Regions from separate parts of the Serratia sp. CoH_134_PS_4 genome, predicted to be linked through region 1. Evidence: riboswitches for the same ligand, from Rfam matches in the RefSeq annotation. Region 1 holds a riboswitch; the other holds the start of a gene.
What was found. Region 1 has a riboswitch for thiamine pyrophosphate ahead of thiM (hydroxyethylthiazole kinase). Riboswitches for the same ligand answer to the same signal wherever they lie in the genome.
Positions count from the first base shown of each region.

Region 2: linked by a shared signal. The riboswitch ahead of thiC (phosphomethylpyrimidine synthase ThiC) and the one ahead of thiM (hydroxyethylthiazole kinase) in region 1 are both predicted to bind thiamine pyrophosphate.

Region 1 is NZ_JBXWKI010000006.1:191,691-197,420, reverse strand. Features, by position in the region: gene AC2FCQ_RS12060 (methyltransferase) at 1-467, opposite strand, end outside; gene AC2FCQ_RS12055 (inhibitor of vertebrate lysozyme family protein) at 828-1,286, opposite strand; gene thiD (bifunctional hydroxymethylpyrimidine kinase/phosphomethylpyrimidine kinase) at 1,373-2,173, opposite strand; gene thiM (hydroxyethylthiazole kinase) at 2,170-2,964, opposite strand; TPP riboswitch at 3,001-3,092, opposite strand; gene AC2FCQ_RS12040 (GNAT family N-acetyltransferase) at 3,162-3,587, shown strand; gene AC2FCQ_RS12035 (glycoside hydrolase family 68 protein) at 3,666-4,916, opposite strand; gene AC2FCQ_RS12030 (MFS transporter) at 5,173-5,730, opposite strand, start outside.
Region 2 is NZ_JBXWKI010000024.1:15,960-21,689, forward strand. Features, by position in the region: gene thiE (thiamine phosphate synthase) at 1-396, opposite strand, end outside; gene thiC (phosphomethylpyrimidine synthase ThiC) at 389-2,332, opposite strand; TPP riboswitch at 2,447-2,571, opposite strand; gene rsd (sigma D regulator) at 2,610-3,113, opposite strand; gene nudC (NAD(+) diphosphatase) at 3,213-3,980, shown strand; gene hemE (uroporphyrinogen decarboxylase) at 4,020-5,084, shown strand; gene nfi (deoxyribonuclease V) at 5,094-5,730, shown strand, end outside.

The DNA of each region.
Region 1 (5,730 bases):
TGAAAGTCATTTTCCGACGCGGGAATATTTTCCCTCGACCAATATTCATAAAAAGACATTCCGAACAGCTGTTTGAACACCGGGTCACCCCGAACAGTTCCCGTCAACTTGCCCAAAGGCAGCCAGAATGTGTCATCAGTAAGCATGATGACTGCAGCACGCAAAGAATCCCTGGCATCGGAGCGCAGGCATTGCGCCACCGAATTTAGCGCGAAATGGCCGTCGTTAGAAACGGTAAAAATATTGCGAGATACCAGCGTGCGCATAACGCGATGCAATAAGTCCTGATCCACCGCCAGCTGACTCGCCAGCTCCCGGGACGTTTTGGGCGTATCAATCAGAGCGTCGGCCACGTTCAGCTCCGTCGCGACCCGCAATGCGGCCTGCACGGTGAACCCCATCGCCTGATCCAACAAGTATAATGACGCTTTTTCATCTTCAGAAAGAGTAATGTGATTTGTTTCCATGATCATAATGCTCCGCTTACATATTTATCTCCAGACACCATTGCAAAAAGCTGCAATGCCTATTTTTCCGGTGAAAATAAATTCGCCAAACAAGATCATAGACACTAAATAAAATAAAACCACAAAATAAAAGTGGTTATTATTTAAGAAAGAAAATAAAACTCACAACCCATTAAATACTAAGGAGATAAATATAATTACGCACAACAAAATAATACAAAACAGATATAACCAAATAATAAAATCATTATGAAATAACATTTATCCTATTTAGACATTGTTTTATATGGGTTTAATTTTAATGTTCTATATTCATCGCAAAAAAACGGCCAAATGCGTCAGCATTCAGCCGAATACTGATTATTTCCAGTCTGGATTATTCTCGAACTGTTGTTTCAACAGCGCCTTCATGTCCTCGTCCGGCTTGCCCAACCATTGGTATTTAGCGTATTTCTTCGGATGATCAACCGCTTCCGGTTTGTTCGCCACTTCGACGCGCACCGCCCATGCCTGTGACTTGTCTTCTTTAAACGCCACCATCATAAAATTGTTGGCACAGTCGTGGGGTTTGCACAGATTGCCCACCAAATAATTTTGGCCCTTCCAACTCAGGCTTTGCGCCGGGGTTGATGTCCCCATTCCCTTACGCGCCCACCCCGGTAAACGGGCCTGGCCTTTCACCATGTTCTGCCAACTTGTCTGGTAGCCCGGCTGCTGGATCACATCGGAGGTAGTGACAATTTGTTGGGCAACGCTGCCCACGCTGAAGCTGAGTAACACGCCGAAGATGGCACCGCGAAGTGCGTTTTGTCCTGTCATGGCCTTCTCCTTTAATAAAATTCGTCCGCACCCGGCCAAAACCGGGCCTGAATCTAGTCAGACCACAGTGACGGCAAAAAGTTGACTCACCACCAGGCGTGAAAATGATGCACCGGTCCGATACCCTGCCCCACTTCCAGGGTGTCGGCTTGCTGCAACGCTTTTTGTAGATAATCTTTGGCCGACGCCACCGTGCTGGCCCAATCATCATGGCGCGGGCGCAATGCGGCTAACGCGGCGGAAAGTGTACAACCGGTACCGTGCGTATGACGGGTCGCCACACGTGGCGCAGTGAAACGCAGTTCCTGCCCATCGCTAAACAACCAGTCCGGGCTCTCACTTTCACTCAGATGACCGCCCTTCATCAGCACCGCCCGACAGCCCATTGCCAGCAGCGCCTGGCCTTGCTCACGCATTTGCCGTTCATTCTCCGCCGGCGCACATTCCAGCAAAGCCGCAGCTTCCGGCAGGTTCGGCGTAATAATCGACACCAACGGCAACAGTTCGCGACGAATAGAGTCCACGGCCTCTGGCGCCAACAGGGGATCACCACTTTTCGCCAACATCACGGTATCCAGCACCACAAATGCCGGTTGGTAATGACGCAAACGCTCCGCCACCGCCTGCACAATGTCAGTGTTAGCCAGCATACCGATTTTGGTGCTGTCGATACGCACATCGCTGAACACGGAATCAAGCTGAGCGGCGACAAAAGCAGGGTCAATATTGTAAACCGACTGCACCCCGCGGGTATTTTGCGCCACCAGTGCCGTAATAACGGAGGCCCCGTAGGCACCCAGCGCAGAGAAGGCTTTCAGGTCAGCCTGGATACCTGCACCGCCGCTCGGATCGGTACCCGCGATGGTCAATGCGTTAATTCGTTTCATTGCAGATCCTCCGGCCGCAGTTGATACAACGCGTCGAGGAACGCAGGGGTGAAACTGCCCGGCCCTGCGGCATCGCGCGTGGCACGTTCACCACACAGCGACATCACCCGGCAGGCAGTCGCGACGTTGTCCAGCCGATCGCCCGGCAGGCTGCAAAATGCCGCCACTACGGCCGATAAGGCACAGCCGGTTCCCACGACCCGCGTCATCAGTGCGTCCCCCCCTGCGACGGCCCACTCACGCTGGCCGTCGGTGACATAATCCACGACCCCGGTTACCGCCACGACAGCGCCACTGCTCCGTGCCAGCTCACGCGCGGCGGGTAAAGCCGCCAGCGAATCGTCCGTGCTGTCTACGCCGCGCCCACTGGTCTGCAGACCGCTCAGCGCCATGATTTCGGAAGCATTACCGCGGATCGCCGCGGGTTTTTTACCTAACAGGCAATGGGCAAAGGCAGTGCGGTACACCAACCCACCAACCGCCACCGGATCCAGCGTCCATGGCGTTCCCGCCGTATTGGCGGCCTCCACCGCCGCCAGCATGGATTCGGCACGTGAGGCATTGAGAGTACCGATGTTAATCAGCAAAGCATTCGCCAGCAGGCTGAACTGCGCTGCCTCTGTCGGTTCCACCACCATCGCAGGGGAAGCGCCGAGCGCCAGCAACACGTTAGCCGTCAGCTCCTGCACCACTTCGTTGGTCAGGCAGTGAATCAATGGGGGTTGGTGCTTAAATTGGGTCAAACAGGCCGCGGCACGGGCGCCGGGTAAAGCATCAGGTCGAGCGAACATATTCCTCCCAACCGGCGTTCAAGAAGGCGGGTACCGGTTGGGGCACCGAGACTTCCCTACGCTGGCATAATCCAGATCAGGTAATACGGGTAAAATCTCAGCCCCTAGAGGCACCCCGAGTCAAGACAGCCATTATTGGGGTTGCTGACGGTGAGGTCAATTGCGCTATAGTGTCAAAAAAATAAAAAGGAGATGCCATGCAGATCAGACCCTATCAAGAAGCCGACCGCCCCTTCCTGCGCACGCTGTATTTGGCATCACGCAAAGCGGCGTTTCCGTGGCGCGATACCGACGATTACCGACTAGAGGATTTCGATCGTTCGACGTTGGGTGAGGATATCTGGGTAGCGGAGGATCAGGGGACGCTACTGGGATTTGTATCGATTTATCGCCAAGATAATTTTATCCATAATCTGTATGTTGATCCTCACCTGCCGCCCCTTGGCGTAGGCAGTGCCTTACTGCAGGCGGCAGAACAGACATTTACTGCCACCGGTTCATTGAAATGTCTGATGAAGAACGAAAAGGCGTTGGCGTTTTACCATAAACACGGCTGGCAAAAGATAACCACCGGCAACGACGGCGCGGAAGACTATTACCTGCTGCACTCGCCTAAAAAATAGCGTCATCCGCTGTGAGCCAAACCTGAAAAGGCCTGACATCGTCAGGCCTCTAAAACGGCTCAGGCTACAAACCGCAGGTTACCCTTGCAAAACGATATCCTGCATCGCCGGGATATAACCGTAATCGTACACCTCGCGCACAAAGGAACGGTCGCCTTCCAGCACAATCCGCACCGTTGGCGCTTCCGTCCCGCCGATACGGTAATCCTGGCCGCTGGTTGGCACGCTGTCGATGAACGACGTCACCAAACCATTTGGCATCACGCAGTGCGAATACGTCTGGAAAGGCTGTTCCGGCGGGTTACCCAGCACCAGGCCTGAGGCGTTCATCGGCGTGTAAGGCCCGGTCAGACTATCGCTGACGAAACCGTACACCCCATCCGGCCCGGTCAACCCTTCGGCATAGGTGAATTTATGGCTGATGGTGAACAGGTAATATTTGCCGTCCTGGAACACATAGTGCGGGCGTTCGGTCTGATCGTTGACGCCCACAGCCGTAACCAGCGGCGGCAAAATCTCCCACTCTTCACCGCGATTATCCTTCGCCACCGCCAGGCCGATACAGCCCACCTGGAAACGTGCGCCGCCCACCTCTTCATGGCCCGGCGGCACCAGCCCCAGCTCTTGCGGGCCAACCACATGCGAACCGCGATCGCCGGCTACGTTACCCTCGAACACCATATACAGTTTGCCGTCCTGCGGATCGATAAACGGGCTGGGGTCGCGGAAGTTCCAGTAGGGATTCTGCGCTTCGGTCTGGTAATACACCCCGTCGGCCTCGAACAGCGATTTCACCTCGTTGAAATCCTGCAGTTGCACGCCGTCATCCGACGTCACAATGCGGCCGCGCACTTTGGCAATGGTGGCACCCGGCGTCACGCAGGTGTAATACAGATCGATATCGCCTTCGTTATTCAACAGGATAGGAGTACCCGCCCATTCACGCGTCGTCGGTGAAACCCCTTCCGCCATCACCCGGCCGCCGAAGATCCAGTCTTTGCCCGTACGGGAATACCAGTAGCACATACGCGCACGGCCGTGGCGATCTTCCCAGTCGCGCTTGATGTCGTAATTACCGCTGCCATCAATATACTGCGGGTCATAAGGATGGCGATCGGCGGTCAGCGTCAAAATTACTGACCAGCCGTTGACGGAAACCACGGTGCCCTCCAGGGTACGCAGCGGCATGGTGTCCCAGATGAACACGCTGTCACTCATGACCGGAAAATCGGCGCTCACCAAGGGTTGCGTGGTGGTCGGATCGTTTTCGTTGACTTTCAGCGCCTCTGCGCGGGTCCAAATGGTCGGTTTGTAATTTAGGTTTGTCATAATGATTTCCTCTTAGCAAGTAAGCTCCCCCATGCCGGGAACGACGGCGGCAGGAGCGATGGGCGCGGTAAAATGTGACCGCTGCGGCTGATGAGTGGCCGTGCCGCTATATTGCTAAATCGGTTTTGCTAATGCATGCGGTTGGGTTTGTGTGGTGCACCAGACAAAATCTAAGGAGAAAGAGAGGGAAATGAGTGGGATAACCCTCGGCGCGCCGCAATTGCAATTACTGTGCGACGCACTGATTTCCCAACTGTTATTGCTCTACCACCGCGCCTGAGGCCGGCATGCCGCGTAATGTCAGCCACCAGAACAGCAAGGCGACCAGGCTAACGCCCGCACCGAGCCAACACACACCACTCCACCCCGCCCAAGCGTAAGCATGCGTGCTGGCGAAGGCCCCCAGCCCACTCCCCACGGCGTAGAACAGCATGTAGCAACCGACCAATCGGCTGTGGGCCTGCGGATGTGCATTGAAAATCAGGCTCTGATTCAGTACGTGAATGGCTTGACCCGCCAGATCGAGCAACACAATACCCATAATCAGCCAGCCCAAACCGTAACTCAACATGCTCAGGGGAACCCAAGCCGCCACCAACAGTAACAGGCAGACACCGCTCGCCACCTGCCCCAAACCGCGATCGGCCAGATGCCCGGCACGCACCGCCGCCAGCGCACCCACCGCCCCCACCAGACCAAACGCACCGATCACCGAATGCGAAAAGTTAAACGGGGCCTGACTGAGTGGCAGTACCAGCGCACTCCAGAAAATACTGAATGCCGCAAACATCAGCAGCGCCAGCATACCCCGGAT
Region 2 (5,730 bases), on a different contig from region 1:
ATGCCCCAGCGCAATATAAGACGGCTTTACCGCAATGGCGCGGGCCAGCTCGGCATCGTCGTGGGTGGAAACGCCCAAACGCAATCCGGCACGGTGAATAGCCGCCAGATCGGTGGTATCCAGGTCTTCCTGACCGAGATGTACGCCATAGGCACCGTGTTTAATCGCCAACTGCCAGTAGTCATTGATGAACAGCCGGGCGTTATACCCTTTACCGAGGGCAATGGCTGCGGCAATATCCTCTTCGACTTGCTCTTCCGGCAGATCCTTAATGCGCAGTTGAATCGTGGTGACGCCTGCTTCTAATAGGCGGGCAATCCATTCAACGCTGTCGACGACCGGGTATAGCCCCAACTTGTGCGGTGTAGCGGGGAAAGGTGTGTTGATATCAGTCATTGCTCAGTTCCTCCTGCAGGTTACCGGCGCTGTGGTAGAGCTCGCTGCCGCGTGATCGGAACTCGGCTGACATTTTTTCCATCCCGATTATCTGCACCTCCACCGGTTTGGTGGCTTCCTGGGCTGCGGCATAGTCGCGAACTTCCTGCGAGATTTTCATCGAGCAGAATTTCGGCCCGCACATGGAACAGAAATGGGCAATTTTGCCGGATTCCTGCGGCAGCGTTTCATCGTGATAAGCACGTGCGGTGGCCGGATCGAGTGCGAGATTGAATTGATCTTCCCAGCGGAATTCGAAGCGTGCTTTTGACATGGCGTTATCGCGGATCTGTGCGCCGGGGTGGCCTTTGGCCAGATCCGCCGCGTGGGCAGCAATCTTATAGGTGATCAGGCCCTGTTTGACGTCTTCTTTGTTCGGCAGGCCGAGGTGTTCCTTCGGCGTGACATAGCAGAGCATAGCGCAGCCGAACCAGCCAATCATGGCGGCCCCGATACCGGAGGTGAAATGGTCATAACCTGGTGCGATGTCGGTGGTCAGCGGACCGAGGGTGTAGAACGGCGCTTCGTGGCAGTGCTCCAACTCTTCGGTCATGTTGCGGCGGATCATCTGCATCGGCACGTGGCCTGGGCCTTCGATCATTACCTGCACGTCATATTCCCAGGCAATTTTGGTCAGTTCACCCAAGGTGTGCAGTTCGGCGAACTGAGCCTCGTCGTTGGCATCCTGAATTGAGCCTGGGCGTAGCCCGTCACCGAGTGACAGTGAGACGTCATAGGCGGCGCAGATTTCACAGATTTCGCGGAAGTGCTGATACAGGAAGTTTTCCTGATGATGGGACAGGCACCACTTGGCCATGATCGAACCACCACGGGAGACAATACCGGTCAGGCGTTTCGCGGTCATGGGGACGTAGCGCAGCAGTACACCCGCATGGATGGTGAAGTAGTCGACGCCTTGTTCCGCTTGTTCCAGCAGCGTATCGCGGAACATTTCCCAGGTCAGGTTTTCCGCGACCCCGTTGACCTTCTCCAAAGCCTGGTAAATAGGCACTGTGCCGATCGGTACCGGACTATTACGTAAAATCCATTCGCGCGTTTCGTGGATATATCGACCGGTGGATAAATCCATCACGGTGTCCGCACCCCAGCGGGTGGACCACACCAGTTTCTCGACTTCTTCCTCGATCGAAGAAGTTACGGCTGAATTCCCGATATTGGCGTTGACCTTCACCAGGAAGTTGCGGCCGATGATCATCGGTTCGGATTCAGGGTGGTTAATATTGGCAGGGATGATGGCACGACCTGCAGCGACCTCTTGCCGGACAAATTCCGGTGTGATGTTTTCCGGCAGGTTGGCGCCCCAGCTTTGCCCCGGGTGCTGGTGGCGTAATACTTCGCCGCGGATACGTTCACGGCCCATATTTTCGCGGATGGCGATAAATTCCATTTCTGGTGTGACGGTGCCAGCACGTGCGTAGTGCAACTGGGTGACGCATTTGCCGGGTTGCGCCTTGCGTGGCTGCGGGAGATGTTCAAAACGCAGGTGATCCAGACCCTCATCCGCCAAACGCTGCTGGGTAAACCCTGAACTCACGTTGTTGAGGGTTTCGGTATCGCCACGTTCGGCGATCCATTCCGCGCGCAGCTTTGTCAGGCCGCTATGCACGTTGAGTTCTGACAGCGGATCGCCGTAAGGGCCGGCGGTGTCATACACCGGGATAGCCTCGTTCTGTTCGTACTGTGGGTTATCTTTGTCGCCACCAATCAGCGTCGGGCTAAGTTGAATTTCACGCATCGGTACCTGCAGGTCGCTACGTGAGCCCTGCAAATAAATACGGCGTGAGTTGGGAAATGAAACGCCCTGAAGAGTCTCAATAAACTGCTGGGCTTCTTCGCGTTGCTCTTTACGGGCACGAGGTTTCTTAACGTTAGACATAGCAAGTTCCTACCAGTGTGTTGGGTTGGGAAAGTTGCTTGTCTGGAGCTCGGAGGGAGTAATGATGCTGGCCAGCAGGACGGGATTGTCCCAAATTGGGGCACCTGCCTATGGCGATAGATTACTCTTGTTCCCTTCGCGGGTATTAACCCGATCAGGTTCCGCGGATCCCGAATTAACGGTCTCAGCCTGGCCAATTTGATGAACAAATCAGGCGCTAGGCACTCCGACAAGATGCCCCCAGTATAGGAGGGATAATAAAAAACACTACAAAATTTTAACGGGTCTGATCCAAGGGGGCGTCCGTCAGGGCTTGTTGCCAGGCTTCAGCTGCCAATTGGATCAACTTATCTTCCAGGGTAAAACGTGCTGCCAGCGTTTCACCGATATTTGACAACGCCTGATGGAATTCCAGACACACATCCTGATCAATATCTACTTCGGTATAGCGATCGTGGAAGGCCATGATCTGCTCTGTATTGGCCCAGAGCTTGGGGTAGATGTTAACTGCCAGAGACATTTTGGGACTGGATGCGCCTTCCACTTGTTTGATAATTCTGTCATAGATATGGAAATGACCGGCAGAGAGATAATCCACCAGATTATGGCAAAAGTTCTCCAGCGCTTTTTCATTCAGCGGCGTATGCTTTTCTTTATTCGGTTTGATGCCCACGAGGGTGCAATAGGCGACCAGCAATTGCTTGCGAGCCTGAAGCCATTGATCAACTAATTCATTACTACCACCAACGCGCTGAGTCAGGCTTTCCAAACGGTTGAGCATGTTTGACTCCGTAAGTAATAAAACGTAACAGTAAGTTATTAAAATGTAACAAGGCCGATTTGTAGAGTGCCAGTGAAGCTGAGGTTGTGCAACAACGATATGGAACTTGCATTAACAGGTAATGAAAATGGCTGGTGGATCGTCAGCCATGAAAGCAAACTTTGGTTACCGAACGGTGAACTGCCGTGCGGTTCTGCGGCATCATTCTCCCTGCAAGGGCGAATGGCACGCGCTATTGGCGAATGGGAAGGGCTGCCGGTCTGGTTGGTACGGCATGCAATGCCGCAGGAAATGGGCTCGGTACGCCAACTGCTTGAACTCGATCGCGGGTTGTTTCAACTCGCAGGGCGCGGCGTGCAACTGGCCGATTTTTACCGTTCTCATCGTTACTGCGGTTACTGCGGCCATGAGATGCACCTCAGCCGTACCGAAAGCGCCTGCCTGTGCAACCATTGCCGGGAGCGTTACTACCCGCAGATAGCCCCTTGCGTGATTGTTGCCATTCGGCGCGATGATGAGATCTTGTTGGCACAACACGTGCGGCATCGCGGTGGTATTCATACCGTACTGGCGGGCTTTGTTGAGGTTGGCGAAACGCTCGAGCAGGCGGCAGCCCGTGAGGTCATGGAGGAAAGTAATATTGAAATCAAAAACCTGCGTTATGTCACTTCGCAACCCTGGCCGTTCCCGCATTCGCTGATGATGGCCTTTATGGCCGATTACCACCGGGGTGAGCTCCGTCACGATCCCAAAGAACTGTTGAATGCCGGCTGGTACCGCTACGATCAGTTGCCACTGTTGCCACCGCCCGGTACCGTGGCGCGCCGTCTGATAGAGGACACCGTAGCCTTATGCCGTGAGCAATAAATCGCTACAATACCGGCAGATGAATAAGGGAGCCCCATAATGAATGAGTTGAAGAACGATCGTTACCTGCGCGCACTGCTACGTCAGCCGGTGGATGTGACCCCTGTATGGATGATGCGTCAGGCCGGTCGTTATTTGCCGGAGTACAAGGCCACCCGTGCTCAGGCCGGTGATTTCATGTCGCTGTGCAAGAATGCGGAACTGGCCTGTGAGGTTACGCTGCAGCCACTGCGCCGTTTTCCACTGGATGCTGCCATTCTGTTCTCCGACATCCTCACCATTCCCGACGCTATGGGGCTCGGTTTGTATTTTGAAACCGGCGAAGGCCCACGTTTTTCCTCGCCGATTACCTGCCGTGCTGATGTGGATAAACTGCCTGCGTTCGATCCGGAAGTGGAGTTGGGTTATGTCATGAACGCAGTGCGCACTATCCGTCGTGAGTTGAAAGGTGAAGTACCGCTGATTGGCTTCTCTGGCAGCCCGTGGACGCTGGCAACGTATATGGTGGAAGGCGGTAGCAGTAAGGCCTTTACCAAACTGAAAAAGATGATGTACGCCGAGCCAGCCACGTTACATTTGCTGCTGGATAAGCTGGCGGACAGTGTCATTTTGTATCTCAATGCCCAAATTAAAGCCGGTGCACAGTCTGTGATGGTATTCGATACCTGGGGCGGGGTGCTGACGGGGCGTGATTACCGTGAGTTCTCGCTGCACTACATGCATAAAATTGTCGACGGCTTGCTGCGTGAAAATGACGGCCGGCGCGTACCTGTCACGTTGTTCACCAAAGGCGGTGGTCAGTGGTTGGAAGCCATGGCGGCCACGGGTTGTGATGCCTTGGGCCTTGACTGGACGACAGACATCGCTGATGCACGCCGCCGCGTAGGGGATAAAGTAGCACTGCAGGGCAATATGGATCCTTCCATGCTGTATGCGTCGCCTGAGCGTATCGGTCAGGAAGTGGAAACTATTTTGGCGGGCTTTGGCCAGGGTGAAGGACATGTGTTCAATTTAGGCCACGGTATTCACTTGGACGTGCCACCGGAAAACGCCGGTGCGTTCATTGAAGCAGTCCACGCGCAATCAGGGAAATACCATCGTTAAGGAACTGACGTGATTGATACTCAAACCCTGCGTGCAGAGCAACTGCTGCGCGCCTCCGAAGTCATTCGCCAGGATGATTTTTTGGTCGACCCTCCGGCCTTTGTCGCCGGGGCCGACGTGGGCTTTGAGCAGGAGGGGGCGGTGACTCGTGCAGCTATCGCCATCCTGCGCTATCCGTCACTGAAGCTGGTTGAATACCAAGTGGCCCGTGTGGCTACCACCCTGCCTTATATCCCCGGTTTTTTATCGTTCCGTGAATATCCCGCGTTGCTTGCCGCCTGGGAGCAATTGCATCAGAAGCCAGACCTGGTTTTTGTCGACGGCCATGGGATCTCGCACCCGCGCCGTTTGGGTGTTGCCAGCCATTTTGGCCTGTTGGTCAACGTGCCGACCATCGGTGTCGCTAAAAAGCGCCTGTGCGGTAAATTTGCTCCCTTGGATGCCGCAGCCGGAGCGTTGGCACCGCTGGAGGACAACGGTGAGCAGCTTGGTTGGGTGTGGCGTAGTAAAGCACGCTGTAACCCGCTGTTTATTTCCACTGGCCACCGCGTTGGGGCCGACACTGCACTAGACTGGGTTCAACGTTGTATGGCCGGTTACCGTTTGCCGGAACCCACTCGCTGGGCCGATGCCATCGCCTCGCGCC